Regions from separate parts of the Roseomonas sp. BN140053 genome, predicted to be linked through region 3. Evidence: predicted binding sites of a transcription regulator. Region 3 holds the regulator's gene; each other region holds the start of a gene.

Region 1 (7,188 bases), on a different contig from region 3:
CGACGCCAGCGGATGAGGGATGGCCATCACGGCCCCGCCGGCACGACGCGACGGCAAGCCCGGCTTGCCGACCAGGAAGGCGCCGCCGTGGGCTGCGGAACCGTTGCCGGTCACCCTCGCCATCGGGGCACGGAACGAAACACCCATGCGCGCGTGCTCTCCTGGGTCCGGTGTGAGAGGGTCCCGAAAAAGCCGTGGGCCCGACCGGATGATCCGGTCGGGCCCACGAGGAGGTTCGGGAAGGGAGCAACGGGCGCAGCTCGCCCGTTGATGACGGTGTTCTAACGCGAGAGAACACCGTCCGTCAAGAACATTTTCCTCATAATAGTATTTTTTTCTTCGAGAGCACGGAACAGCCCGTAGGGCGTCATGGCGCGGGGCGAACCCGGACCCAGCAGCGCACGGCACAGCGTCACGCAGGAAAAGGGCGACAGCCAGGGACGCCGGGCCGCCGGCGCGGCCGGCACGAAGGGACCGAGTACGGCGCAGCCGGCGCGCCGCCAGAAGGCCGGAAGGTCGAACCCCGCGGGCACGTCGAGTCGCACCACCAGCAACCGTCCCGACAAGGGGTCGAGCACGGTCCAGCCCCCGGCATCCCGGAGCCCGGCGAAGCAGTGCCGGAAGCCCGGGCGCAGCAGCCGCAGCCAGAACTGGTCGGCCCGGCCGCCGAAGCCGAGCCAGAGTTCCTGTTCCCCTGCCTGCCGCCGGTGCGACGGGTGCGCCGCCGGCTGCCCCGTCGCCGAGTCGTCCCCTTCCCCGAGTTTCACGACCGGGCGGCATCCAGCGACACCACGGTGCCGCCGGCCGATGCCGCGGGAGAGGTGAGTTCGCCGGCCACGATTCCCTTGATGCGCAGCGGCCATTCCAGCCGGTCGAGCGCCTCGGTCCAGAGCCGGTGGTCGTGCCGCTCGCGCGGGTGGTTGGCGCTGGGCCGTTCGCCGCGCTCGCCCCAGATCCGCAGGATGCGCGCGTGGGACAGGTCCACCCGGCGCTGGCGGTACAGGCGGTCGAGGCACTTCACCACGTCGTCCGGCTCGCAGGGCCGCACCACCGCGCCGCGGCCGGCCACGATGCGGGCCCCTTCCTGCCGGGCGATCAGCGCCGACATGGTCCAGAACCACGCCTCCTCGGCGCTGCGGAAGGGCTCCGCCTTGCTGATGGCGGCGAAGCGGCCGGGACCGGTGGGGCGCGCTGCGGCAGGGGTCATCGTGGGCTTCCTCGACCTGGACGGGAACAATGAGTGAACACTGCACTCGCTACTTCGTGAACGTCAATCGTTTTGTAAGAGAAAGTTCCTATTGATCAACGACTGCGCACCTAGGATAAAGGACCCATGCAGCACAACGACATTTGGCGCGCTTTGGACGCGCTGGCGGCGGAGAACGGCCTCTCCGCCTCCGGCCTCGCCCGCAAGGCGGGCCTGGACCCCACGGCCTTTAACCCGTCCAAGCGGACGGGCCCGGACGGGCGGGCGCGCTGGCCCTCCACGGAAAGCGTGGCCAAGGTGCTCAGCGCCACCAACACCGGGATGGATGCCTTCGCCAGCCTGATCACGGGCGCCGCGATGAACTTCCGCTCCCCCGTGCGGGCGATGCGGCGCATCCCGCTGATCGGCCTCGCCCAGGCCGGCAGCGCCGGTTATTTCGACGATGGCGGCTATCCCGTGGGGGCCGGCTGGGACGAGATCAGCGTGCCCGAGATCCCCGACCCCAATGCCTATGCGCTGGAGATTTCCGGCGAATCGATGGAGCCGGTGTTCCGCGACGGCGACACCATCATCGTGTCCCCCGGCGCCCCGGTGCGGCGCGGCGACCGCGTGGTGGTACGCACCCGCGGCGGCGAGGTGATGGCCAAGGAGCTGCTGCGCCAATCCGCCCGCAAGGTGGAACTGTCCTCGCTCAACCCCGCCCACCCGAACTACAGCTTCGACCTGGCCGAGATCACCTGGATGCACCGCGTCGTCTGGGCCAGCCAGTAGCGCCGCGGCGGCTTCACCCGCGTCGGGGATGCCCCCTCACGCCGCAGCGGAGCGCAGCGCGGCCGGGGGGTCCGCCCCGTCATAGAGCCAGGCAAGGCAGCGGAAGTAATCCTCCTCGGAGCGTTCCCCGAAGGTCTGACGCCGGACGTCCCGCGCGATGCCGTCGCAGTGGTAGACGTCCCAGAGTGCACGGGATTCCAGTTGCACGCGGGAGGTCCGGACGTAGCGCTCGGCGGCGTAGCGGCGAAAGGCCGCGGCGTGGTCGCCCGCCGCCTGCCCGACCAGCTCGGCGAGAAACGACCCGTCCTCGATCGCCATGCAGGCCCCCTGCGCCAGGGATTGCAGCGTGGGGTGCGCGGCGTCCCCCAGCAGCGTGACGCGGCCATGGCTCCAGTGCCGGATCGGCGCGCGGTCCGAGATCGGCCAGCGCCGTTCCAGGCTCATCAGGGACAGCAGCGTCTTCATGGCGGGATGCGCGTCGCGATAGGTGTGCTGCAGCTCCGCCTTGTAGGCGGCAGGGTCGCGGCGCTGCGCATGGGTTTCGGTGCGGAACACCGCCACGATGTTGAACACGCTGTTGGCCCGCAGCGGGTAGTGCACGATGTGGAAGCCCGGCCCGCCCCACAGGATGACCTCGTCGCGGCGCACATGGGCGGGCACCTGCTCCATGGGCACCAGGGTGCGATGCGCGACGTAGCCGACCGCGTCCGGCTCGCCCTCCGCGCGCAGCTGCGCCCGCACGGCGGAACGCAGACCATCCGCGCCGATCAGCGCCGCGCCGCGGATTTCCCGCCCTTCCGCCGTCCGCACGCGGACCCCGTCGTCGCCCGCCTCGAAGCCGGCCACGGCGGTGGAAGGCTCCAGCGTGATGCCGGGCGTGTCCCGGCAGGCGGCCAGCAGGATCTCGTAGAGGTCGACGCGGTGGATCACGACGTAGGGGTGCCGGAAGCGCCGCTGAAAGGAAGCGCCGGTGGGGATGCGCGCGACCTCCTCGCCGGACAGCGCGTCCAGCATCAGCACCGCGGGGGGAAGATGCGCGGCCCCCAGCACCGCCTCGCGCAACCCGAGCCGTTCCAGGTGGGGGAACACATTGGGCCCGAGCTGGATGCCGTAGCCGATCGCCTCGAAGGCCGGGGCCTGTTCCAGCACCCGCACGGCGATGCCCCTGCGGCCCAGCGCCAGGGCCGTGAACAGCCCGCCGAGACCGCCGCCCGCCACCAGGATCGGTTCTTCCATCCCATCGCTCCCGCTGCGGGCGCGCTCCCCGGCCCGCTTTCCCGGAGGCTTAGGACCGGGCACCGGGCTGGGCAACATCCCACGCCCGCCACTGGGCAGCGAAGCACAGGCGCCGCGTCCCGCGCCCGGCAAGGCGCCGCGCCGTTGACAGGGAACCCGGCTGCCGGATCAGTGGCGCCGCCATCTTCGCGCCCGGCGAAGGGCGCGCAGCCGCAGGGGACGACCATCAATGAAGGCCATCATCCTCTCCCGCCATGGCGGGCCCGAGGTCCTGCGCTACGGCGACGCGCCCGATCCGGTGGCCGGGCCGGGCGAGGTCGTGGTCGACATTCACGCGGCCAGCGTCAACGCGGCCGACTACAAGGTCCGGAACGGCGGCGGGATCTACGACACCACCTTTCCGCACATCCTCGGCCGCGACTTTTCGGGCGTGGTCAGCGCCCTCGGCGCGGGGGTGTCCGCTTTCTCCCCCGGCGACGCGGTGTTCGGCGTCACCGATCGCGGCATCGAGGGTGCCTATGCAGAGAAGCTCGCGATCAGCGCCGCCCTCCTCGCCCGCAAGCCCGACCGCCTCGGCCATGTCGAGGCCGCGGCGGTGGCCCTGGCCGGCCTCACGGCGCTCTGGGCCATCGAGGATACCGGGCGGCTGCAGCGCGGCGAAACTGTGCTGATCCAGGGCGGGGCGGGCGGCGTGGCCGGCTTCGCCATCCAGCTCGCCAAGCATCTCGGTGCCCAGGTGATCACCACCGCCAGCGCCGCCAACCACGACTACGTCCGCCAGCTCGGGGCGGACCGGGCCATCGACTACCGGAACGAGGACTTTACCACCCTCGTTTCCGACTGCGACATGGTGTTCGACACGGTGGGCGACGAAGTACAGCTCCGCTCCTTCAAGGTTCTGCGGCCCGGCGGGCGGCTGGTCTGGATCGCCCCGGCCCCCGTGGGCTCCCACCCGCCCCGGACGGATGTAGACGTGCTGCGCCCTCCCGTGACCCGCGACCGCGCGCACCTGGAGCGCATCCTTCACCTGCTCGAATCCGGGGCGGTGCGGCTGCCCGCGATCACCCGCTACGCCCTGGCCGACGCGGCCGAGGCCCATCGGGTCAGCGAATCCCGGCACCTCCGGGGCAAGCTGGTGCTGGAGGTGCGCTGAACGGGTCGGACAGGCCCGAACAGGAACAATCCCGTCCCTCGGTCCGGCCCTGCTGTGCTAAGGTTCCCGCCCCGATGCTGCATCCGTTAGCTGATCCGCAAGCAGCAATTCGCAACCATAGCGCGAAAATGCTGGACAACCCGGGCTGATCGGCCAGATTCCGCTTCGTTCCTCCAAGCAAGGTCTTCCCGTGGACACCATCGCCGCGCCCGCCCATGACCTCGACAGCACCACATCGGGCAGCCCGCCTCGGGCCGAGGTGGAGGAGCTGCGCCAGAGCATCCTGTCCAAGCTGATCTACCAGGTCGGCGGCACGCAGGAGCGCGCCAGCGAGCGCGACTGGTTCCTGGCCGCGGCCCTCGCCACCCGCGACCGGATCGTGGACGGCTGGCGCACCTCCAACACCGATACGCGGGAAAGCGGGGACAAGCAGGTCTGCTACATGTCCCTGGAGTTCCTGATCGGCCGCCTGCTGTCGGACGCGCTGGGCAATCTAGGCCTGACGGAAACCGTGCGGGAGGCCCTGAAGGGGCTGGGCGTGGAACTAGACGCCGTGCTGGCGCAGGAAGCCGATGCCGCCCTGGGCAATGGCGGGCTGGGCCGCCTCGCCGCCTGCTTCATGGAAAGCATGGCCAGCATCGGCATCCCCGCCTACGGCTACGGCATCCGCTATGAGCACGGGCTGTTCCGACAGGTGATCGAGGACGGCCAGCAGCACGAGCTGCCGGAAGACTGGCTGAACTTCGGCAATCCCTGGGAGTTCGAGCGCGCCGGGATCAGCTACGACATCGGCTTCGGCGGCTACGTGCAGGCCGAGCTGGTGCCCGGCGGCATCCCCAAGCTGGTCTGGCACCCCAGCGAAACCGTGCGCGCGGTGGCCTACGACACGCCGGTGGTGGGCTGGCGCGGCAAGCGGGTGAACACGCTGCGGCTGTGGTCGGCGCGGGCCAAGGACCCTCTGCGGCTGGCCGAGTTCAACCGCGGCGACCACGTCGGCGCGCAAACCGACCGCGTCCGGGCGGAAGCGATCTCCCGCGTGCTGTACCCGGGTGACGAGACCCCGGCAGGGCAGGAACTGCGGCTGCGACAGGAATACTTCTTCGCCTCTGCCTCCCTGCAGGACATGCTGCGGCGGCAGCTCGCCCTGTACGGCGAGGTCCGATCGCTGGCCGACAAGGTGGCGGTGCAGCTCAACGACACTCATCCGGCAATCGGCGTGGCCGAGCTGATGCGGCTGCTGCTGGACGTGCACGGACTGGAATGGGACGAGGCCTGGGACATCACCCGGGCCACCTTCTCCTACACCAACCACACGCTGATGCCGGAAGCGCTGGAAGCCTGGCCGGTGTCGCTGATGGAACGGCTGCTGCCTCGCAACATGCAGCTGATCTACCTGATCAACGCCCGTCACCTCGACGCCGCCCGGCGGGAGGGGGGCAACGACGCGTTGCTGGCCGCCGTGTCACTGATCGACGAGGAGCACGGCCGGCGCGTGCGGATGGGGCACCTGGCCTTCGTGGGCTCCCACAAGATCAACGGCGTTTCGGCCCTGCACACCGGGCTGATGCGGCAGACCGTCTTTGCCGACCTCAACCGCGTCCTGCCCGGGCGCATCACCAACAAGACCAACGGCATCACCTTCCGCCGCTGGCTGCTGCGCGCCAATCCCGGCCTGACCCGGCTGCTGGTGGACACGCTGGGCGAGGGCGTGCTGGACGATCCCGGCCTGCTGGAAGGGCTGGCCGACCATGCGGGCGACCCGGCTTTCCAGAACCGCTTCGCCGCCCAGCGCCGGGTGGCCAAGGAGGCCCTGGCCTCCCTGATCGCGCAGCGGATCGGCGTGGCTGTGGACCCGGCCGCGCTGTTCGACGTGCAGATCAAGCGCATCCACGAGTACAAGCGCCAGCTGCTGAACGTGCTGCAGACCGTGGCGCTCTACAACGCGATGCGGGCGCGCCCGACCGGCGACTGGGTGCCGCGGGTCAAGGTCTTCGCCGGCAAGGCGGCCGCCAGCTATCACCAAGCCAAGCTGATCATCCGCCTGGCACACGACGTGGCGCGGGTGGTCAACAACGACCCTACCGTGCATGGCATGCTGAAGGTGGCCTTCCTGCCGAACTACAACGTGTCCCTGGCGGAGATGATCATTCCCGCGGCCGACCTCAGCGAGCAGATCTCCACCGCCGGGCTGGAAGCTTCCGGCACCGGCAACATGAAGCTGGCGCTGAATGGCGCCATCACTATCGGCACGCTGGACGGTGCCAACGTAGAGATCCGGGAGCGCGTGGGCCCCGAGAACATCGTGATCTTCGGCCTCACCGCCGCGGAGGTCGCGGCCCGGAAGCAGCAGGGCTACGACGCCCGCGCTGCCGTCGCCGCGTCACCCAGCCTGGCCGGGGTGCTGGACGCCGTGGCCTCGGGCGTTTTCTCGCCGGAGGAGCCGGGCCGCTACCGCGGGCTGGTGGACGGGCTGCTGAATCACGACACCTTCCTGGTCACCGCCGACTTCGACAGCTACGACGCCGCGCAGCGCGAAGTGGCCGCCCGCTGGAATGATCCGGCAGCCTGGTGGCGGGCCAGCATCCTGAACACGGCACGGGTCGGCTGGTTCTCCTCCGACCGCACCATTCGTGAATATGCCGAGGAAATCTGGGGGTTGCCGCCGCGCTGATGCTGCAAGGCAGGGGGGTGGTCGCCCCCCCTGCCGCTCCGCATTCTGGCACGGCGCTATGCGACGCGGGACGCTCCGGCCTACTGAACCGGGCTGGCGACCAGGTTGGTGCTGCCGGCAGCACGCGCTTCCCGTCGCGCCTTTTCCTGC
Region 2 (7,188 bases), on a different contig from region 3:
GCTCAACCGCGCCGTCGTTTCACACCACAGCGCCTCGCGGTGACCGGGCTTATATGGGGAGAGGTAGCGCCTGTCAAAGGGAGTTTCGCACTTTTCCGCATACGTTACGTGCGCTCTACAACTCGTTGATCTTTCATACATCCGGCATCTCAGTCCGGAAGCTTCAGTCTTTCCCTTGTTGCTCTCCAGGCGAAGCCGCGGCGCCCCTCCCGCCACGCCTTATCTCATCGATGGGCAACAAGCAGCGGACATCCCTATGGGGAGCCTTTCCCCCTGACGGACCAGTATCGCGGGTAAAGGCTGCACCATCCGGTCCCGCAACAGCAAACCGCCTTCACCCATCACGCCTGGGATGCGGCACCGACACCTGGCCAATTCAGGCCGCGGCGCCGATGGTTTCCAACTCGGCCCGGAAACCTGCGGAGATATGCCGGCCCAGTTGCACCGCCAAAGGCACATCGTGCCGCACATGCAGGGCGATCTCGAAATCCGGCAGGGATGGCAGCCCATCCTCCGGCCCCACCACCCGCAAGCCGGACGGCAACGACCCCGCCAAGCCCAGCGTCACGGCCAGCCCGGCCAGCGCGATGGCATGCGCCCCGGTCTGCGAGGCGGAACTATAGGCCACCCGCCAGGGCAGTGCGGAACCGTCGAGCGCCTGCACCGCCGCACGGCTCCAGGCACAGCCGGTGCGGCACAGCGCCACCGGCAAGGGCCGACGCAGATGCACCGGCAGGGCGGCGGCACTGACCCAGCGCAGCGGCCCGCGCCACAGCCGCTCGGCGCCCAGCCCGGCCCCGTCCATGCCGGCGGAAAACAGGGTCAGATCCAGCTCCCCCGCATGGAAGCAGCGCAGCAGGTCCGTGCTGGGCAGGCAGACCACCTCGATCTCCACCGCGGGGTGGGACTGCGCGAAGGGCGCCAGGATCTCGGGCAGCCAGACCAGCGCGTAGTCGTCGGGTGAACCCAGCCGGACATGCCCGGCCAGCTCGGGCGTGCGGAAGCCCGCGATGATCTCGTCGTGCATCTCCAGCAACCGCCGGGCGCGGTCCAGCAGCCAGGTCCCGTGCGAGGTCGGCACCAAACCGCGCGCCCCGCGGGTCAGCAGCGGTTGCCCGAGCATGTCCTCCAGCCGGCGCATCTGCATGGACACCGCCGATTGCGTGCGGCCGACATGCTGGGCCGCACGCGTGACGCTGCCACCTTCGGCCACCAGCACGAAGGAGCGCAGCAGGTCGGGGTCGATCCCGGGAGGCAGGGCGAGCATGGGCATCAATCTCGCTGATGGAGAACAGCAAAACAACTCGTTTCCCTCATGCAGCGCGGCTCGCCATACAGGAGGCGTCGCAGCAATCCTGAAGGAGACACGACGATGTCAGCCCATGCCACCCCCGCCCCCTATGCCCTCGGCGCGCATGCTCCGGCCGGGCGCGGCAAGCGGGCCACGGCCTGGTGGGGGATCATCGTCCGCAGCCTGCAGGCCATCGAGAGCCGACGCCTGCTCGCGCAGATGGACGACCGCATGCTGTCGGATGTCGGCATGAGCCGCAGCGACGCGCTGCGCGAAGCGGCGCGGGCGCCCTGGGACGTGGGCCCGCAGCAGCGGATCTGAGCAGCGCCTCGCGGCACGGCGGGAAACGTCGCGCCGGGCGGGAACTCCGGGTTCCCGCCGCACGCTCCGGTTCCCGTGGACCAGCGTGGAACGCCGCATCCTGCGGCCGCAAGCCCGGCCCTGCCCTGACCTGCCAAACGTTCTGGCAGACCCGGCTTGGCCCATAGCGGGACAGGAAGTTTGCCTCTTCGGGCAGCACCATCCTGTCCCGTCGCGTAAACTTGGCCGGCCTGCACGGCCGAGCGGGAGAACGGTTGCAAGCGTCTTCCGGCGCCTGCCCCCGCCCCTCGCAGGGCCCTGTCCCAGAACAGCACGCAGCATCCCTCCCCTGGCACGACGCTGCTCGCCTTGCCGTGCCAGCCTTCCTCCCCTGCCCACCCCGCAGGAAGGCGCAGCGGCAACCCCGCCTGAGCGCAGCAGACCCGGCAACCGACAGCGAACACACCTCCCGGTGAGCACGACGCAACCCCTGGCCGCCGCGTCGCGCTTGACCCGACGCGACCGCGTACCCGAACATACAGTGAACAGACACCCACCCACCCCGGAGTCGAGCGAGTGCCCCCCGCGCCTTCCCCCATGGACCGGCCTGCCCTGCTCGCCGCGCTTCGTGCCCGCGTCGGCCGGCTGGAGCGTGCGGGTGCGGCGGAAGCCCTGGCCCGCACGGGTGAGCACGCGATCCCGCTGGCCCCCGGCATCGATGCCGCCCTGCCCGGCGGCGACGGGCTGCCACGGGCCGCGCTGCACGAGATCCTGGCCGCCGGCGCCGGGGCCGCGGCCGGCTTCGCGGCGCTGCTGCTGGCGCGCAGCGGCGGCACCGTGTTCTGGATCGCCCGCCGCCCGGATGCCTGGCCGCCCGGCCTGGCACGCTTCGGCCTGTCGCCCTCGCGCCTGGTGCTGGTGCAGGCCGAGGCTGAGTCGGATGCCCTCTGGGCCATGGAAGAAGCGCTGCGCTGCCCGGCCGTGTCGGGCGCGCTGCTGATGCACGAAGCGTCCGGCCGCCCGCCCGATGGCGTCGCCGCGCGGCGGCTGCAACTGGCGGCGGAAACCGGCGGCGGCATCGGCCTGCTGCTGCGCGAGGACGAGGACTCGCCCGGCCCGGTGCTGGCCACCACCCGCTGGCGGATCTCGGGCCGCGCCGGCACCGGCCTGTCGCGGCACGACCTCGGAGACCCGCAGTGGTGCCTGGAACTGCTGCGTGCCCGTGGCGCCAAGCCCGCCAGCTGGAACGTCACTTGGCGCGCCGGCACGGAAACCCTGGTGCCCGAAGGCATGGCCGACCACGACGCGGAGGAGGATGGATGCGACGACGCGTTTGCCGCCCGCCTCGACTGATCACCGGCGGCGCGCCGGCCCTGCCGCCAGCCCTGCCGGAGGCGGGCGCGGCATCGCTGCCCCAGCGCCGCTTCCTGGCGCTGCACCTGCCGCGCCTGGCCACCGACCGGCTCGGCGGCACCGGGCCACTCGTGACCTGGGGACTGCGCAGGCAGCGCCGGCTCGTGCTGGCGGTCAACGCAGCGGCCGAGGCGGCGGGGATGCGCCCGGACCAGCCGCTGGCCGATGCCCAGGCGATCTGCCCCGGCCTGCGCGCCGAGCCCGAGGCGCCGGACGCCGTGCGCGACCTGCTGCACCGCCTCGGCCTCTGGGCGCTGCGCTACACGCCGCTGGCCGGGATCGACGCCCCGGACGCGCTGCTGCTCGACATCACCGGCTGCGACGCGGGCTGGAGCGGCATCGCCGCGCTGCGCGACGACGCCGTGGCGCGGCTGGGGCGGCGCGGCCTCGCGGTGACGGGCGCCGTGGCGGGCACGCCGGATGCGGCCCTGGCCCTGGCGCGCGCCGGCCGGTCCGCCCTGGTGGCGCCCGGCGCCGAGGCGGCCGCCACCGCCCCCCTGCCCCTGTCCGCCCTGCCGCTGGAAGTGTCGCTGCGGACGGCCCTGTACCGCCTGGGCCTGTGGCATGTGGGCGACCTGCGGGCGCAGCCGCGCAGGCCGCTGGCGCGTCGCTTCGGGCCGGAACTGCTGGCGCTGCTGGACGGGGTGGCCGGGCAGCGCACGCGTCCGATCCTGCCGCTGCGCCCACCGGCGGAGTTCCTCGCCGCCCGCGACCTGGCCGAGCCGATCGTGACGCGCGAAGCGGTGGACGCCGTATTCGCCCTGTTGCTGGACGATCTCTGCGTGCAGCTATCGGAAGCCGGGCGCGGTGCCCGCCGCCTGCTGCTGCGCGCCCACGGCGTGGACGCCGCGGTGCAGGAGATCACGGTGGGCACCACCCTGCCGATGCGCAGCCCCCCGCATCTCGCCCGCCTGTTCCGCGACCGATTGGAGGAGCTGGCCCCCGGCTTCGGCTTCGACCGCCTGTCCCTGCACGCCGAGCTCACCGAACCGCTGGACGCCGCGCAGGATGGCTTCGCCGGCAGCGACGCCGCCGGGGCCTCGAACCGCGCTGCGCTGTCGCAGCTGCTGGACCGGCTGGCGCTGCGGCTGTCCGTGTGGCGCCTGGCGCCGCAGGCCTCGCACCTGCCGGAACGCGCGGCGACCCGCGCCCCGCCCTTGTCCGAGGATACCGCCACCCCCGAGCACTGGCTGGCTCGCCCGCGCCCGGTGCGGCTGCTGCTGCGTCCCGAGCCGGTGGAGGTGGTGGCGCTGCTGCCCGACGACCCGCCCATGCTGCTGCGCTGGCGCAACCGCAGCTTCCGCGTCCGCCGCGCCGAGGGACCGGAACGCGTGCTGCCGGAATGGTGGCGCGACGCCCCGAACCGCGCCGCGCGCGACTATTACCGGCTGGAGGTGGAAAGCGGCGAGCGGCTCTGGGTCTGCCGTGTCGGGCATTCGACCCCGCCGCGCTGGTTCCTGCACGGCTTCCTGGCGTGACCTTCGGCGGCAGTGCCCGTGACTCCCGGGAGGGAGAAGGAATTCTCCCTCCCGGACCCACCCTCATCTTTTTTCGGGAGCTGCCGGATCTGGTTGGAAACGTCGGGCGCCGCGGGACTCAGAAAACATTCATGCTGTCCGCACGGGCTGACGCGGCAATCGCCGGAGGGCATGGCCCTCCGGCGCGACCGACGTCGCAGCCCAACCCGCGGCAGCACTCCCGAAAGAAGATGAGGGGGAGGGTCCGGGAGGGGGAGAATTCCTTCTTCCCCTCCCGGGACCACGGGCCGACCGCCCGGATCGAGGGCCGACCGAGCGTGTCACCCGGATGACCGGCTACGCGGAACTCGGCGCCCTTTCCAACTTCACCTTCCTGGAAGGCGCCTCCCATCCGCATGAGCTGGCCGACACCGCCAAGGCGCTGGACCACGCCGCCTTCGGCATCGCCGACCGCAACTCCCTCGCCGGCGTGGTGCGCGGCATGGCGGCGGCGGAGGACACCGTCCTGCGCTACGTGGTCGGCTGTCGCCTCGCGCTGGAGGATGGCCAGGAATACCTGGCCTGGCCCGCAGACCGCGCCGCCTATGGCCGCCTCACCCGGCTGCTCAGCCACGGCCGCATGAACGCGCCCAAAGGTCAGTGCCGGCTGACGCGGGAGGACCTGCTGGACGCGGCGGAAGGCTGGGTGCTGGCGCTGATCCCACCCGACCTCCCCGGCGCCAGCTTCGCCGAGCGCCTGCACCGCGACGCGCAGGCGCTGCGCCGCCGCGCCCCGCTGCCGGCCTTCTGCGCCGCCATCCACCGCTACGCCGGCGACGACGCCAAGCGGCTGGACGCGCTGGCGCGGCTGGGCGCGCCGCTGCTCGCCGCCGGCGGCGTGCGCTTCCACGTGCCAGAGCGTCGCCGGCTGGCCGACCTCGTTTCGGCCATCCGCCTCGGCGTCACGCTGGACCGGCTGGGCTACGCGGCCGCCCCCAACGCCGAGGCGCACCTGAAGCCCCCGGCAGAGATGGCACGCCTCTTCGCGCGCTGGCCGGAGGCGGTGTCCAACACCCTGCGCGTGCTCGATGCCTGCACCTTTTCCCTGCGCGAGCTGCGCTACGAGTACCCGGAGGAGATCCTGGAGCCCGGCTTGTCCGCGCAGGCCGCGCTGGAACGCCGGGTGCGGGAAGCGGAACGCGAGCGCTGGCCGGACGGAACGCCACCCGCCGTGGCGAAGCAGCTGGCAGAAGAATTGTGGCTGATCGCGCACAAGGCCTACGCGCCCTACTTCCTGACGGTGCACGAGATCGTCCGTTTCGCGCGATCAAAGGACATCCTGTGCCAGGGCCGCGGCTCGGCGGCGAACTCCGCCGTCTGCTACGTGCTGGGCATCACCTCCGTCGCCCCCGACAAGCACCAGCTGCTGTTCGAGCGCTTCCTGTCGATCGAACGTGACGAGCCGCCCGACATCGATGTGGATTTCGAGCACGAGCGGCGCGAGGAGGTGATCCAGCACCTCTACGCGCGCTACGGCCGCCACCGCGCCGCGCTGGCCGCCACGCTGATCCGCTACCGCACGCGCTCCGCCATCCGCGAGGCCGGCAAGGCGCTGGGCCTGGGCGAGGACATCACCGCGCGCCTCGCCAAGGGCTCCTGGGGTCCCGGCCACGCCGAGCTGGCCGACCTCGCGCGCGAGGCAGGGCTGGACCTGGAAGCGGAACCGCGGCTGGGCATGGCCATCACGCTGGCCGCGGAACTGGAAGGCTTCCCGCGCCACCTGTCCACCCATGTCGGCGGCTTCATCATCACCCAGGGCCCGCTGACCGAGCTGGCCGTGGTCACCAGCGCCGCCATGGCCGACCGTACCACGGTGGAATGGGACAAGGACGATATCGAGGTCCTGCGCATCCTCAAGGTCGACGTACTGGGGCTGGGGATGCTCAGTTGCGTCCGCCGCGCCCTCGACCTCATCGTCCGCCACGGCGGCGAGCGCCACTCGCTGCAATCCGTGCCGCAGGACTGCGAGAAGACCTACGCGATGCTGTCGCGCGCCGACACGGTGGGCGTGTTCCAGGTCGAGAGCCGGGCGCAGATGAACATGCTGCCCCGCCTGCGCCCGCGCGTATTCTACGACCTCGTGGTGGAGGTCGCGATCGTGCGTCCCGGCCCGATCCAGGGCGACATGGTGCATCCCTACCTGCGCCGCCGCAGCGGCGAGGAAGCGACGGAATACCCAAAACCTGAGTTACGGGAAGTGCTGGAAAAGACCTGGGGCGTGCCGCTGTTCCAGGAACAGGCCATGCGCATCGCCCAGGTCGCGGCCGGCTTCTCGCCCGCCAAGTCGGACCTGCTGCGCCGCGCCATGGGCACCTTCAAGGGGGGCGGCGACATTCCGAAATTCCGCGACGAGCTCATCGCCGGCATGGTGCGCAACGGCTACGAACAGGATTTCGCCGAGCGCTGCTTCCGCCAGATCGAGGGCTTCGGCTCCTACGGCTTTCCCGAGAGCCACGCCGCCTCCTTCGCGCAGCTCGTCTACGTGTCCGCCTGGATCAAGTGCCACCACCCCGCGGTCTTCGCCGCAGCGCTGCTGAACAGCCAGCCGATGGGCTTCTACGCCCCCGCCCAGCTCGTGCGCGACGCGCGCGAGCACGGCGTGCGCGTCCGTCCCGTGGAGGTGACGCGCAGCGACTGGGACTGCACGTTGGAGCCCGATCCCGACAG
Region 3 (7,188 bases):
GCGCGTCCTGGGCGCCCTGGCGCCGGTCCCGGCCGAGGTCGTGGCGCTGCCGCAGGCCTGGAACCGCGTCCTCGCCGCCCCCGTTGCCGCCCGGCTGACCCAGCCGCCGGCCGATGTTTCGGCGATGGACGGCTACGCCCTGCGCGCCGCCGACGCGACCGAGGGCGCCACCCTGTCGGTCACCGGCGAGGCCCCGGCCGGGCATCCCTTCGCCGGGCAGGTCGGCCCGGGCGAAGCGGTGCGCATCTTCACCGGGGCGGTGTTGCCGGACGGGGCCGACGGCGTCCTGCTGCAGGAGGATGCCGAGCGGTCGGGAAACGCCGTCACCGTGCGGGAAGCCGTGACGGCCGGGCGCTGGATCCGCCGCCGCGGGCTGGACTTCGCCGCCGGCGACGCGCTGCTGCCGGCCGGTCGCCGCCTCAACGCCCGGGACATCGGCCTGGCCGCGGCCGCCAACCATCCCTGGCTGACCGTGCACCGGCGGCCGCGAATCGGCATCCTGGCCACCGGGGACGAGATCGTGCTGCCCGGCGAGCCGCTGGCCGCCGGCAACATCGTCTCCTCCAACGCCCACGCCCTGGCGGCCCTGGTGCGCGCGGCCGGGGCGGAGCCGGTGGTGCTGCCCATCGCGGCTGACCGGCCTGATGCCGTCGCGGCGGCCGGTGCGGCCTCGGCCGGCTGCGACCTGCTGGTGACCACGGGGGGCGCCAGCGTCGGCGACCACGACCTGGTGCAGAGCGCCCTGGTGCCGCAGGGATTCGAGCTCGATTTCTGGCAAATCGCCATGCGCCCGGGAAAGCCGCTGATCTGGGGCCGGCTGCGCCATGTTCCCCTTCTGGGCCTGCCCGGGAACCCGGTTTCCGCCCTGGTCTGCGGCGTGCTGTTCCTGCTGCCGGCCATTGCCCGGCTGTCCGGCCTGCCCGCCGGGCCGACGCCGACCCAGACCGCCCTGGTCGGCCGCGACCTGGCGGCGAACGACCGGCGGCAGGACTACCTGCGGGCGCGAATCGAGGTCGGCGAGGGCGGGGAAACCGTGGCGACGCCCTTCGCGATGCAGGACAGCTCCATGCTGCGGACCCTCGCGGCCGCCGATGCCCTGGTGATCCGAGCGCCGCACGCGCCCCCCTTGCCGGCGGGATCGCGGGTGGAGATCATCCATCTCGCGGCACTTGGCCTGTGAATCGTGGGGACAACTTGACCAACCGGTTGGAACCTATCTAGAACAGCGGAGCGGGTTGCTGTTTTGTTCGCCCGCATCGCGGCCGGAGAACGCATCATGCTCACGCGGAAGCAGCACGAGCTGCTCGCCTTCATCGATCAGCACCTGCGTCAGACCGGGTTCTCGCCGTCCTTCGAGGAAATGAAGGAAGCGCTGAACCTGCGCTCCAAGTCCGGTATTCACCGCCTGATCACGGCGCTGGAGGAGCGCGGCTTCCTGAAGCGGCGCGCCCACCGCGCCCGCGCCTTGGAAGTGATGCGGCTGCCCGACAACCTGGCCCCGGTGAAGCCGGCCCCGGCGCCCGCCCCCGCGGCAGGCTTCGCGCCCAACGTCATCCGCGGCAATTTCGCGCCCAACCTGAGCGGCATCGCCCGCAGCAACGACGCCGCCGCGGTGCACCTGCCCCTGTACGGCCGCATCGCCGCCGGCCTGCCGATCGAGGCGCTGCGCGACCAGGGCACCAGCATCGAGGTCCCGGCCGCCCTGCTGGGCAGCGGCGACCACTACGCCCTGGAAGTCGCCGGCGATTCGATGGTGGATGCCGGCATCCTGGACGGCGACACCGTGATCATCCGGCGCGGCGACGTGGCGGATAACGGCGCCATCGTGGTGGCCCTGGTGGACGAGGCCGAGGTCACGCTGAAGCGGCTGCGCAAGCGCGGCAACTCCATCGCGCTGGAAGCGGCCAATGCCCGCTACGAGACCCGCATCTTCGGCCCCGACCGCGTGAAGGTGCAGGGCAAGCTGATCGGGCTGCTGCGCCGCTACTGAGGCGCTTCCGGGCGGAAGGCCGCGCCGCCCTCATCCGTCGGCGCCGCGGGTTCGCGCAGCCGCGGCACGGGCAGCGGCGGAACCCAGGGCCGGTCGCCGCGCCAGGCGCGGTCGGACACCACCTCCACCCCGTCGGGGCGCAGGCGGATGGCGTGGGCGCCGTTTCGCCACACGCTGAACCGGTCGACGATCGCAGGCTGCGCCGTTCCCGGGGGGCAGCGGCCGCGGATCGGTTCCGCCGACACCAGCACGGCGGCGCGGCCGCACCAGGGTGCCGCCAGCACCGGTATGGGGGGCGAGCCCCTCGGCACCGCGGCGGCCCGCAGCAGCGCGGCCATCGGCGTGTTGTCCCCCGGCCGCAGCAGGCAGCTCGCTTCCGTGCAGGACACGGCGCCGTTCGCGGCCTCGCCGTGCCGCGGGAAGGGCTGCGCGGAAACTTCGCCCCATCCCCGCAGCCAGTTGTCCCGGGTGAAGTCCCCCGAGCCCGAAGCCCGTTCCAGGAACACGCCGTTCTCGGTGGCCAGGGCGATCAGCCGTCCGTCGGAGGACACCAGTAAGTCCGGCCGCGGTGTCCAGCTGCCCGAGGCAATCCCCAGGATCACCGGCGCAATGCCCAGCAGCCGCAACCGCGTGCGCCACAGGCAGAGCCAGCAGAGACCGGCCGCTATCAGCAGCAGACCGGAGGCCGGGATCGGCGGCGCCACCGTGGCCGCGGCCGGCCAGGCAGCGACCACCCGCGCCGTCAGCAGCACGACGTCCAGCCCCCATCCCATGACGGTCAGCGCCCAGCCTTCCAGCCCCAGGGGCATCAGCGCCATGGCCAGCATCCCCGCCGGCATGACCCAGAAGGAGGTGACGGGCACCGCCACGGCGTTGGACAGCACGCCGTAGATCTGCAGCCGGCCGAAATGGTGCAGCCCGAAGGGCATGGTGGCGAGCCCGGCGATCACCGAAGTGAGGCACAGCCCGGCGAGCAGGAGGAGCGCACGCGTCCGGAGCCGCCCGTCCCCCTGCCAGCGCCGGACCGTGCCGCGCATCGCCTCCCACCCCGCGGACAGCGCCAGCCCGGCGGCAAAGGACATCTGGAAGGAGGGGCCGAGCACGGCATCGGGTTGCCACAGCAGCACGACCGCGGCCGCCAGGGCCATGCTGCGCAAGGATACGGCCCGCCGCCCGAGCAGCAGCCCGGCCGTGGCCACCAGGGCCAGCGCGAAGGCCCGCAGCATGGGAACCTGCAATCCCGTCAGCACCGTGTAGGCGCCCCCGAGCAGCAGGCCGACCACGCCGCCCATCGCCTTCGCGTCCAGGCGCAGCGCCAGGAAGGGCGCCAGCGACACCAGGAAGCGCGTCACGGCGAAGCCGAGCCCGATCACGATGGCGACGTGCAGCCCTCCGACGGAGAGCAGGTGCGCGATGCCGCTGTCGCGCATGGCCACCAGGGCTTCGGTCGGGATGCCCGTCTGGGTTCCCGCCAGCAATGCGGCCGCCACGGCGCCCGGCGCGCCCGGCAGCGCCGCGCCGACCCGGGCCGCGATGGCGTCGCGCAGGCCGGCGAAGCCGAGGCTGGAACCCGCCGACAAAATCTCGACCGGGCCCAGTGCCGTGCCGCTGCCCGCCAGGCCGGAGAAAAAGGCGGCGCGCTGGAAGTCGTAGCTGCCGGGGGCGACGGGGGCGGCCGGCGGCCGCAGCAGCGCGCGCACTCGGATCTGGTCGCCGGGCTGCGGCCGCGCGGGATCATTGGCGCGCAGGCGGATGCGCAGGCTGCGCTCCAGGGGTGCGGCGCCCTCGCCCAGGCGCGCGGCGCGCACCAGCACGCGCCGCCCTTCTGGCAGCAGGTCCACCGAATCGACCTCACCGGTCAGGATCACGGCCCGCGTGGGCAGCGCCGGCACGGGTGGCTGCCGCTGCGTTTCCCAATGCGCCGCCGCGAAGCCCAGCGTTCCGGCCGCGACCAGCCCGACCAGCATGGCCGGGACCGGCCGATGCGCGCGCAGTGCTAGCGCGAGCGCCAGCAGGGGCCAGGGCAACCACCACCAATCGCCCACGGGTTCGCTGCCGCGCGCGAAATACACCAGCACCCCCGCCCCGAGCGCCACCGGCAGCCAGAGCGGTAGGGAGGGCCATTCGGCCTCCAGCAGGGCGGACAGGCGGCCGGCGAGGCGCCGGGGGTGCCAAACAGGTGCGGCGGCGGGATGGCTGGCGAACAGCACGCGGCAGGGTTGACCATCCCGCCGACCGGCACAACTGCGGCCCGGGGACGGCGTGCCGGCGCAACAACGCCTCAACAGCCCGGCCCGCGGGTGCTATGCCGCGCCCATCATGACCGTCCGCACGCGCTTCGCCCCCTCGCCCACCGGCTTCCTGCATATCGGCGGGGCCCGCACGGCGCTGTTCAACTACCTCTTCGCGCGGCACCACGGCGGCCAGTACCTGCTGCGGATTGAGGACACCGACCGCGCCCGCTCCACGCCGGAAGCCGTGCAGCAGATCCTGGAAAGCCTCGCTTGGCTGGAGCTGTCGCCGGACGAGCCGCCGGTGATGCAGACCAGCCGCGAAGCCCGCCATGCCGAGGTAGCGCGGGAGCTGCTTGCCCAGGGCAAGGCCTACCTCGCCTTCGACACGCCGGAAGAGCTCACGGCCATGCGGGAGCGCGCCGCCGCGGAAGGCCGGCCGCTGCGCTACGACGGCAACTGGCGCGACCGCGACCCGGCCGAGGCCCCGGCCGGCCGCGCCGGCGCCATCCGGATCAAGGCGCCGCGGGCCACCGACGGCACGGGCGAGACGGTGCTGCAGGACCTTGTGCAGGGGGAGGTCCGCGTCGGCAATGCCGAGCTGGACGACATGATCATCCTGCGCTCGGACGGCACGCCGACCTACCTGCATGCCGTGGTGGTGGACGACCACGACATGGGCATCACCCACGTGATCCGCGGCGACGACCACCTGACCAACACCTTCCGGCAGCTGATGGTCTACGACGCGATGGGCTGGGAGAAGCCGCAATTCGCGCATATCCCGCTGATCCACGGCGCCGATGGCGGCAAGCTCAGCAAGCGCCACGGGGCGGTGGGCGCGCTGGAGTTCCGCGACCAGGGCCTGCTGCCCGAGGCCGTGTGCAACTACCTGCTCCGGCTCGGCTGGGGGCACGGCGACGAGGAGTTCGTCCCGCGCGACCGGGCGATCGAGCTGTTCGAGCTGTCCGATGTCGGCCGCGCCGCCAGCCGCATGGACTACGCCAAGCTGTCGCACCTCAACGGCTTGTACCTGCGCGCCGCCGATCCCGACCGCCTGACGGCGGAGGTGCTGGCGCGTCTCGCGGCCCGTGGCCTGCACGCCGACGAGACCGCAGCCGCGCGCGTGCGGGCGCTGGTGCCGGACCTGCAGCCCCGCGCCCGGACGCTGCTGGACCTGGCGGAGGGAGCCGCCTTCGTGCTGGCGCGGCCCACCCCGGAGGGCAAGGCGGCCGCGCTGCTGACGGCGGAGTCCCGCGCCCACCTGGCCGAGCTGGCCACGGCCTTCGAGGGCGCCCCCTGGGAGCGGGCCGCGCTGGAGGAATTGCTGCGCCAGCAGGCGGAAGCGCGCGGGGTGAAGCTGGGTGTCCTCGCCCAGCCGCTGCGGGTGGCCCTGACCGGCACCACCCAGTCCCCGCCGATCGACGCGGTGCTCACGGCTCTCGGCCGCGAGGAAAGCTTGGCGCGGATTCGCAGCGCCTGAGGGATCGGGCTGGTCAGGGGGCCGGCATCGGGCTCCCGAGCCCGTATTCCAGCGGCTCCCAGCGGCTGTTGACCCGCGTCCAGCTGCGGCCGTCGGTGGTGTCGATCACGAAGGCGGCCACCTCGCCGCCCGGGCCGGGGGCGCAAACCAGCTGGAACCGGCCCACCGGTCCCAGCGGCACCTCCGCCACGGCGGCGAGCTCGGCTTCCGCCGGAAAAGGCGCGCTGTCATCCACGATACCGCTCATGCATCCGCTCCCTCGATGTTGCGTGGTTCCGTTTGCGGCAGCCGGTGGCCGCCCCCACCCCCGATCCGCCCGGGCGGGAAACGGCCGCGGCGGTGAATCGGGCCTGCCAGCAACGCGCTAGACCCATTCGCCGCCGCGCATCAGCGGCGCGGTCGTGCCGTCGGCGCCGACGCCGTCCACGTCGATCTCGCCCGAGCCGATCATCCAGTCGATGTGGATCAGGCTGCTGTTGGCGCCCCGCGCCGCCAGGTCCTCGGCGCTCAGGGCGCCGCCGTTCACGAAGCAGGTCTTGTAGGACTGGCCCAGGGCGATGTGGCTGGCCGCGTTCTCGTCGAACAGGGTGTTGAAGAACAGCAGCCCGCTGGCCGAGATCGGCGAGGAATGCGGTACCAGCGCCACCTCCCCCAGCCGCGCCGCGCCCTCGTCGGTTTCCAGCACCTTGTGCAGCACCTCCGCGCCCTGGATGGCCGTCGCCTCGACGATGCGGCCCTCGCGAAAGGTCACGGCGATCTCGCGGATCAGCGTGCCCTGGTAGGAGAGCGGCTTAGTGGACCGCACCGTGCCGTCCACCCGGTGGGCGTGCGGCGTGGTGAAGACTTCCTCCGTCGGGATGTTGGGGTTGCAGACCAGCCCGTTCCGGGCCGTTTCCGCCCCGCCCAGCCAGGCGTGGTCGTCCGCCAGGCCGACCCGCAGGTCGGTGCCGGGGCCGCGGAAATGCAGGGCGGCGAAGCGGCGCTCGTTGAGGAAGCGGGTGCGGGCGTGCAGCGCCGCGTTGTGCGCCGACCAGGCCGCCACCGGGTCCGCGGCATCCACGCGCGAGGCCGCGAAGATGGCGTCCCAGAGCCGCGCCACCGCGACCTCCTCGGGCAGGTCGGGGAACACGGTGCGCGCCCAGGCCGGGCTGGCGAAGGACGCGATGGACCAGTTGATGTCGAAGGCGACGATCCGCTCCAGCGCCGGCAGGTAGGCCTTGGACCGGGCGCGGTTGGCCCGCGCCACCTTGTCCGGGTCCTGCGCCGCCAGCAGCGCCGGGTCCTCGCCGGTGATGGCCAGGCGCGCGGCGCCGCCGCGATAGGCCGCCGCCATGCCGTCGAACAGCCAGCCGGTGGCGCGGTCGAAACTGTCCTCCGGCGCGTGCCGGAAGCGCATCAGCGTCGCTTCCTCGTCGCCGTACAGGGTCGTCACCAGGGCGGCACCGGCGCGGTAGGCGTGCTCGGTGATGCGGCGCACCAGGGCC
Region 4 (7,188 bases), on a different contig from region 3:
GGCTTCCTGGTGACGATGGGCCGCTGCCTCGGCGCCCCGTCCGGCCTGCTTCCCAGCCTGTTGCTGGCCGGGGAACTCTTCGCGCTGGCACGGGTGCTGCGCCACCTGCCGGCCTGGGCCGTCGCGGGCCGTTGTCCTTTGCCGGAGGATCTGCTGGCCGTGGCCGGCGCCAGCGCCGATGCCTTCGACCCCAACGGCGCGGCGGTGCAGGCCCTCTCAGCGCAGCTGGCCGCCGCGGCCTTGCCGCAGTTGGCGCAGTGCCGCGCCACCCTGGCCAACCTGCCGCGGGCTGCCGTGTCCGCGGCCCTGCCGGCCGTGCTGGCCCGGCGCGACCTGCGGCGGCTGGCGGCCGGGCGCGGCACGGTGGCGCCAGGGACGGGGCGCGGCCTGGGCGACCGCTTGGCCGTGACCCTGGCGGGGTTGCGCGGGCGGGTGTGAGGCGGGGCGGCGGAACTCACCCGAACGGGTGATGGTCGGCGCGGGCGGCGATGGGTTAGGAGCGACGCCGCCCAGCCCTCGCCGGGCTGCTTTCCGGCGGAGCGGATGCGCCGGCGACCAGGAACCCCGCGCCGTGAGCCTGACCCAGACACTGCCCCCACCGCCGAAATTCGCGCCGGTGAACACCTTCGCCAACGAGGACGAGTTCTCCAAACCCCACAAGCGCGCGAAGAACGAGATGTTCGCCCGTGGCTGGGGCGTGTGGACCAAGGCCTTTCGGGGTGGCATCGCCTCGCCTCGGGAAACCAAGCTGAGCAACGAGCAGGTGCTGTACCGGATCGGGCACAGCACGAGCCCCCTGGTGAAGAACCTGACCTCGGGCTGGTGGATGACCGCCGGCACCTTCCTGGGCCTGGGCGTGCTGGCCGGCCGGCTGGAGGACTATCCCGCCCGCCCCGGTGAGGACATGTCGAAGCGGGAAACCGTGATGCAGCACATGATGCGCATCAAGCTGGCGGTCAGCCCGGATTTCGGGGTGTTCGACACGGTGTTCAGCATCCGGCTGGAGCAGCCGCTGAAGGCCTTCTCCGGCCGTGGCTTTCCGGCAGCGGAACCGGGCGACGACGCGGAGCGCATGGCCAAGAGCAGGCCGATGGCCTGGTTCGGCGCGCATGAGGTCGCGCAGCTCTACATTCCGGGTTTCTGGAACTTCGACGACAACGTCATCACCTCCGTGGCGACGGAGTCGATCGGCTTCCTGGGCAGCGTGCCCGTCAGCGCCTGGAACAATATCGGCCTCAACACCCGCGGGGCCGTGCCTTACCCCTGGGTGTGAGAAACGGCGGCGATGCCCGTTGACGGAGGCGCGTCGCCGGATCGCCCGGGCAAGGTTTCGCCCTGCCTCGTGCTTCCTGCCTGCCGCGGTGCGCGTCAGGCCCGCTTGCGGCGCTTCGGCTTTTCCGCCGCCGCAGGCGGAGCCGCCCCTGCCGCCAGCAGCGGCCGGAGGAAATGCCCGGTGTGGCTCTCGGGCGTCGCGGCCACGGTTTCCGGCGTGCCCTCCGCCACGATGCGGCCGCCGCCCTCGCCACCCTCGGGGCCGAGGTCGAGCAGCCAGTCGGCGGTCTTGATGACCTCCAGGTTGTGCTCGATCACCACCACCGTGTTGCCGGTCTTCACCAGCGCCTGCAGCAGTTCCAGCAGCTTGCGCACATCCTCGAAGTGCAGGCCGGTGGTGGGCTCGTCCAGGATGTAGAGGGTGCGGCCGGTGGCACGGCGGGCGAGCTCCTTGGCCAGCTTGATGCGCTGTGCCTCGCCGCCCGACAGCGTGGTCGCCTGCTGGCCGAGGTGGATGTAGCCCAGCCCCACCTCGCGCAGCACCGTCAGCTTCTCGCGAATGGTGGGCACGGCGGAGAAGAACTCGCAGCCTTCGTCCACCGTCATGTCCAGCACGTCGGCGATGGACTTGTTGCGGAAGCGGACCTCCAGCGTCTCTCGGTTGTAGCGCTTGCCCTTGCAGGTGTCGCAGGTGACGTAGACGTCGGGCAGGAAGTGCATCTCGATCTTGATGAGCCCGTCGCCCTGGCAGGCCTCGCAGCGGCCGCCCTTCACGTTGAAGGAGAAGCGCCCGGCCTTGTAGCCGCGCGCCCGGCTTTCCGGCAGCTCGGAGAACCAGTCGCGGATCGGCGCGAAGAGGCCGGTATAGGTCGCGGGGTTGGAGCGCGGCGTGCGGCCGATCGGCGACTGGTCGATGTCGATGATCTTGTCGAGCTGCTCCAGCCCTTCCAGCCGGTCGTGCGGGGCAGGGACCGTGCCGGCGCCCATCAGCCGGCGGGCGGCGGCCTTGTACAGCGTCTCGATCACCAGGGTGGACTTGCCGCCCCCCGAGACGCCGGTGACGCAGGTGAAGGTGCCCAGTGGGATGGAGGCGGACACGTTCTTCAGGTTGTTGCCGCGCGCGCCGACGATGCGCAGCATGCGCGACGTGTCGGCCGGGCGGCGCTCGGCCGGGACCTCGATGCGACGGCGGCCGGACAGGTAGGCGCCGGTGATGCTGTCGGGGTGGGCCGCCACTTCGTCCGGCGTGCCCTGGGCGATCACCTGGCCGCCATGCTTGCCGGCGGCGGGGCCGATGTCCACGAGGTGGTCGGCGGCGCGGATCGCGTCCTCGTCGTGCTCCACGACGAGCACGGTGTTGCCGAGGTCGCGCAGCCGCCGGAGCGTACCGAGCAGCCGCTCGTTGTCGCGCTGGTGCAGGCCGATGGAGGGCTCGTCCAGCACGTAGAGCACGCCGGTCAGCCCGGAGCCGATCTGCGAGGCCAGCCGGATGCGCTGGGATTCCCCGCCCGACAGCGTGGCGGAGGAACGCGACAGGCTCAGGTAGTCCAGCCCGACATCCACCAGGAAGCGCAGCCGCTCGTTGATCTCGCGCAGGATGCGGCCGGCGATCTCCTGCCGCTGCGTGGTCAGGGTGCCGTGGACGTTCTGGAACCATTCCATCGCGCCACGGATGCTCAGCGCCGAGGCCTGGGCGATGTGCATCCCCGCCACCTTCACCGCCAGTGCCTCGGGCTTCAGCCGGGCGCCCTGGCAGGTCCGGCAGGGCCGGTCGGATTGGTAGCGCTGCAGGTCCTCGCGCACCCAGGGATTGTCGCTGCTGCGCAGGCGCTTCTCGAGATTGGGGAGCACGCCTTCGAAGGGCTTCTTCACCTCGTAGGCGCGCAGCCCGTCCTTGTAGCGCAGCGTCACCACCTCGGTGCCGGTGCCGTGCAGGATGCCCTCGCGCACCTTGGGCGGCAGCTCCGCCCAGGAGGTGGTCAGCCGGACCTTGTAGTGCCGCGCCAGGCTTTCCAGCGTCTGGTCGTAGTATTCCGAGGACGCGCCACCGGCCCAGGGCGCCACCGCCCCGTCGGCCAGGGAGCGCTGGTCGTCCGGCACCACCATGGCGGGGTCGAAGAAGGTTTCGGTGCCCAGCCCGTCGCAGACCGGGCAGGCGCCCTGGGGCGAGTTGAAGGAGAACAGCCGCGGCTCGATCTCCTCGATGGTGAAGCCGCTCTCCGGGCAGGCGAAGCGGCTGCTGAACACGGTGCGCTCGCCGCTGTCGGCGTCGTCGGCGTAGGCCACGCCGTCGCTGAGCGCGAGGGCCGTCTCGAAGCTGTCCGCCAGCCGGCTTTCCAGCCCGGGGGCGACCACCACGCGGTCCACCACCGCCTCGATGTCGTGCTTCTTCTTCTTGTCCAGCGCCGGCGCGTCTTCCAGCCGGTACAGGGTGCCGTTGATCTTGGCGCGCTCGAAGCCGCGGCGCTGGAGTTCGGCCAGCTCCTTCTTCCACTCGCCCTTCTTGCCGCGCGCCACGGGGGCGAGGATCAGCAGGCGCTTGCCTTCCGGCATGCCCAGCACGCGGTCCACCATCTGCGACACGGTCTGCGCCACGATGGGCAGGCCGGTGGTCGGCGAATAAGGCACGCCGACGCGGGCCCAGAGCAGGCGCATGTAGTCCCAGATCTCCGTCACCGTGCCGACGGTGGAGCGGGGATTGTGGGAGGTGGTCTTCTGCTCGATGGAGATGGCGGGCGAAAGGCCCTCGATGCTGTCCACCTCCGGCTTGCCCATCAGCTGCAGGAACTGCCGGGCATAGGCGCTCAGGCTCTCGACGTAGCGGCGCTGGCCCTCGGCGTAGATGGTGTCGAAGGCCAGGCTGGACTTGCCGGAGCCGGACAGGCCGGTGATGACCGTCAGCGTGTCCTTGGGCAGGTCGAGGTCGATGCCCTTGAGGTTGTGCTGCCGCGCCCCGCGGACCCGGATGAATCCCCCCGAGGACCCCGCCTGGTGCGGGCGCGGGGTGGCATCGCGCGGCTTGGGCGAGGCCGAGGCGACGGGGTCGGGCAGGGCAGGCGGCAGGCTGTCGGGCAAGGCTTGTTCCTCGGCTGAACCCCGGGTGTTCGCATTGTGTTCGCGGGCTTGTCGCACCATATAGGCAGGGCTGGAAGGGGCTTTCACCGCCGCCTCCGGCCTTCATGCCCCAGGGGTGGCTAGCGCCTTCCGCTGGGGGTAGGTTTCACCGCCCTGCCGGTCTCGCCGCGCGGGTGGTTTCGATTCGGTCGGCTGCCGCTCGGCGGTCGGGCCGAGGCAGCGGAGAGGGTCTGACGCCATGGCCGGCAGCGTGAACAAGGTGATCCTGATCGGGAACCTGGGGAAGGACCCGGAGGTCCGCAACTTCCAGAATGGCGGCAAGGTGGTGAACCTGCGGCTGGCCACCACGGACACCTACAAGGACCGCGAGGGCAACCGCCAGGAAAAGACCGAGTGGCACTCGGTGGCGATCTTCAACGAGCGCCTCGGCGAGATCGCTGAGAAGTACCTCCGCAAGGGGTCCAGCGTCTACATCGAGGGCAAGCTGGAAACCCGCAAGTGGCAGGACAAGGACGGCGCCGACAAGTATTCCACCGAGATCGTGCTGCGGCAGTTCGGCGGTGAGCTGACGCTGCTGGGCGGCCGTGGCGACCGTGCCGAGGGCGGCGAGGGGGCCGGCGGCTTCTCCGGTGGCGGCGGCGGCGAGCGCGGCGGCTTCTCCGGCGGCGGTGGCGACCGCGGCGGGCGCGGCGGCGGCGGTTTCGGCGGCGGCAACCGCGGTGGTTCTTCGGGCGGTGCCTCGCGGCCGCAGAGCGGTGGCTGGGATGCGCCCAAGGGTGACCTCGACGACGACATCCCGTTCTGAGCGCGGGCCGGTTCTTTTAGGATGCAGATGTGAGTGACACCGAGGACGGCGCCGGCGGCGCTGAGGGGCCGGAGCTGACGGGGACCCCCGTCGCTCTCGAGGAGGAGATGCGCCGCTCCTACCTCGACTACGCGATGAGCGTGATCGTGTCGCGCGCCCTGCCGGATGCGCGCGACGGGCTCAAGCCCGTGCACCGGCGCATCCTGTATGCCATGCACGAGGCCGGCTACACGCCGGACAAGCCGCACCGCAAGTCGGCCCGCGTGGTGGGCGACGTGATGGGCGTGTACCACCCGCACGGCGACGCCGCGATCTACGACGCCATGGTCCGCATGGCGCAGCCCTTCTCCATGCGCGTGCCGCTGATCGACGGGCAGGGTAACTTCGGCTCGGTGGACGGCGATCCGCCGGCGGCGATGCGCTACACCGAGGCGCGGCTGGCCAAGTCCGCCGCCGCCCTGCTGGCCGGCATCGACGAGGACACGGTCGACTTCCAGCCCAACTACGACGAGAGCGCGTCGGAACCACGCGTGCTGCCGGCGGCCTTCCCGAACCTGCTGGTGAACGGCGCCAACGGCATCGCCGTGGGCATGGCCACCAACATCCCGCCGCACAACCCGGCCGAGGTGATCGACGCGACGCTGAAGCTGATCGCAGAGCCGGACACCTCCCTCGAAGAGCTGATGAAGATCATCCCCGGGCCGGATTTCCCGACCGGCGGGCTGATCCTGGGGCGTGCCGGCATCCGCTCGGCCTTCGAGACCGGGCGTGGTTCCGTGCCGCTGCGCGCGCGTGCCGCGATCGAGGAGATGCGCGGCGGCCGTTCGGCCATCGTGGTCACGGAAATCCCGTATCAGGTCAACAAGTCCACGCTGATCGAGCGCATGGCCGAGTTGGTGCGCGCCAAGCAGGTGGAGGGCATCTCCGACCTGCGCGACGAGAGCGACCGCTCCGGCATGCGCATCGTGATCGAGCTGAAGCGCGAAGCGACGCCGGAGGTGGTGCTGAACCAGCTCTACCGCTTCACCGCGCTGCAAACCTCCTTCGCCGTGAACATGCTGGCGCTGGACAATGGCCGGCCGCGGCAGATGGGGCTGAAGGACGCGCTCTTCGCCTTCATCACCTTCCGCGAGGACGTAATCCTGCGCCGTTCGCGCTTCCGCCTGAACAAGGCGCGCGAGCGGGGGCACCTGCTGATCGGCCTGGCCATCGCGGTGGCGAACATCGACGAGGTGATCCGCGTCATCCGTCAGAGCCCCGACGCCAATGCGGCGCGCGAGGCGCTGATGACGCGCGACTGGCCGGCGGGCGACGTGGCCTCGTTGCTGGCGCTGGTGGATGATGCCGGCAACATCGTGCACGACGACACGGTGCGGCTGACGGAAACCCAGGCCCGCGGCATCCTGGAACTGCGCCTGCAGCGCCTGACCGGGCTGGAGCGCGACAAGATCGTCGCCGAGCTGGACGAGGTCGGCGGCCGCATCCGCGAGCTGCTGGAGATCATGGCCAGCCGCCCGCGCCGCCTGGAGCTGATGGCGCAGGAGCTGGCCGAGATCCGGGCGCAGCTCGCTTCCTCCCGCATGACGGAGATCGTGGACGGCGTCACCGACCAGGACGACGAGAGCCTGATCGAGCCTGGGCTGATGGTGGTGACGCTGACGCGCGACGGCTACGTCAAGCGCACCACGCTGGAAAGTTTCCGGGCGCAGAACCGCGGCGGCCGCGGCCGTTCGGCGGCGGGGACGCGCGAGGACGACGTGGTGGTGCGCTCCTTCAACGCGCACACCCACCAGTGGGTGCTGTTCTTCACCTCCCGCGGCATCGCCTTCCGCGAGAAGGTGTGGAAGCTGCCCCTGGCCGGTCCCACCGCGCGGGGCCGCTCCCTGCGCCAGCTGCTGCAGCTGCAGCAGGACGAGCAGGTCACGGCCGTGCTGCCGCTGCCGCAGGACGAGGGGATGTGGGAGAACCTGCACCTCGTCTTCGCCACGGCGCAGGGCAACGTGCGGCGCAACCGGCTGTCTGACTTCCGCAACGTC

Evidence for each region. The regulator LexA, encoded in region 3, represses DNA repair genes until DNA is damaged. The targets are predictions, from matches to a motif close to TGTTCTANNTANGTTC.
Region 1: the regulator LexA is predicted to act here: its motif matches at 1,232-1,247, upstream of ACLIBK_RS20175 (S24 family peptidase).
Region 2: the regulator LexA is predicted to act here: its motif matches at 2,124-2,139, upstream of ACLIBK_RS22165 (ImuA family protein).
Region 4: the regulator LexA is predicted to act here: its motif matches at 4,374-4,389, upstream of uvrA (excinuclease ABC subunit UvrA).

Annotation. Positions count from the first base shown of each region.
Region 1 is NZ_JBLLEB010000031.1:15,676-22,863, reverse strand. It holds gene ACLIBK_RS20185 (hypothetical protein) at 282-767, opposite strand; gene ACLIBK_RS20180 (hypothetical protein) at 764-1,207, opposite strand; gene ACLIBK_RS20175 (S24 family peptidase) at 1,334-1,978, shown strand; gene ACLIBK_RS20170 (FAD-dependent monooxygenase) at 2,015-3,214, opposite strand; gene ACLIBK_RS20165 (NADP-dependent oxidoreductase) at 3,444-4,367, shown strand; gene ACLIBK_RS20160 (glycogen/starch/alpha-glucan phosphorylase) at 4,558-7,038, shown strand; gene ACLIBK_RS20155 (hypothetical protein) at 7,119-7,188, opposite strand, start outside.
Region 2 is NZ_JBLLEB010000040.1:25,427-32,614, reverse strand. It holds gene ACLIBK_RS22175 (LysR family transcriptional regulator) at 377-1,267, opposite strand; gene ACLIBK_RS22170 (DUF1127 domain-containing protein) at 1,373-1,612, shown strand; gene ACLIBK_RS22165 (ImuA family protein) at 2,189-2,944, shown strand; gene ACLIBK_RS22160 (DNA polymerase Y family protein) at 2,911-4,482, shown strand; gene ACLIBK_RS22155 (error-prone DNA polymerase) at 4,811-7,188, shown strand, end outside.
Region 3 is NZ_JBLLEB010000001.1:345,572-352,759, forward strand. It holds gene glp (gephyrin-like molybdotransferase Glp) at 1-1,180, shown strand, start outside; gene lexA (transcriptional repressor LexA) at 1,277-1,990, shown strand; gene ACLIBK_RS01645 (ComEC/Rec2 family competence protein) at 1,984-4,200, opposite strand; gene gltX (glutamate--tRNA ligase) at 4,310-5,704, shown strand; gene ACLIBK_RS01655 (hypothetical protein) at 5,718-5,951, opposite strand; gene ACLIBK_RS01660 (aminopeptidase) at 6,069-7,188, opposite strand, start outside.
Region 4 is NZ_JBLLEB010000009.1:87,631-94,818, forward strand. It holds gene ACLIBK_RS11080 (squalene/phytoene synthase family protein) at 1-438, shown strand, start outside; gene ACLIBK_RS11085 (hypothetical protein) at 572-1,273, shown strand; gene uvrA (excinuclease ABC subunit UvrA) at 1,369-4,239, opposite strand; gene ssb (single-stranded DNA-binding protein) at 4,586-5,152, shown strand; gene gyrA (DNA gyrase subunit A) at 5,182-7,188, shown strand, end outside.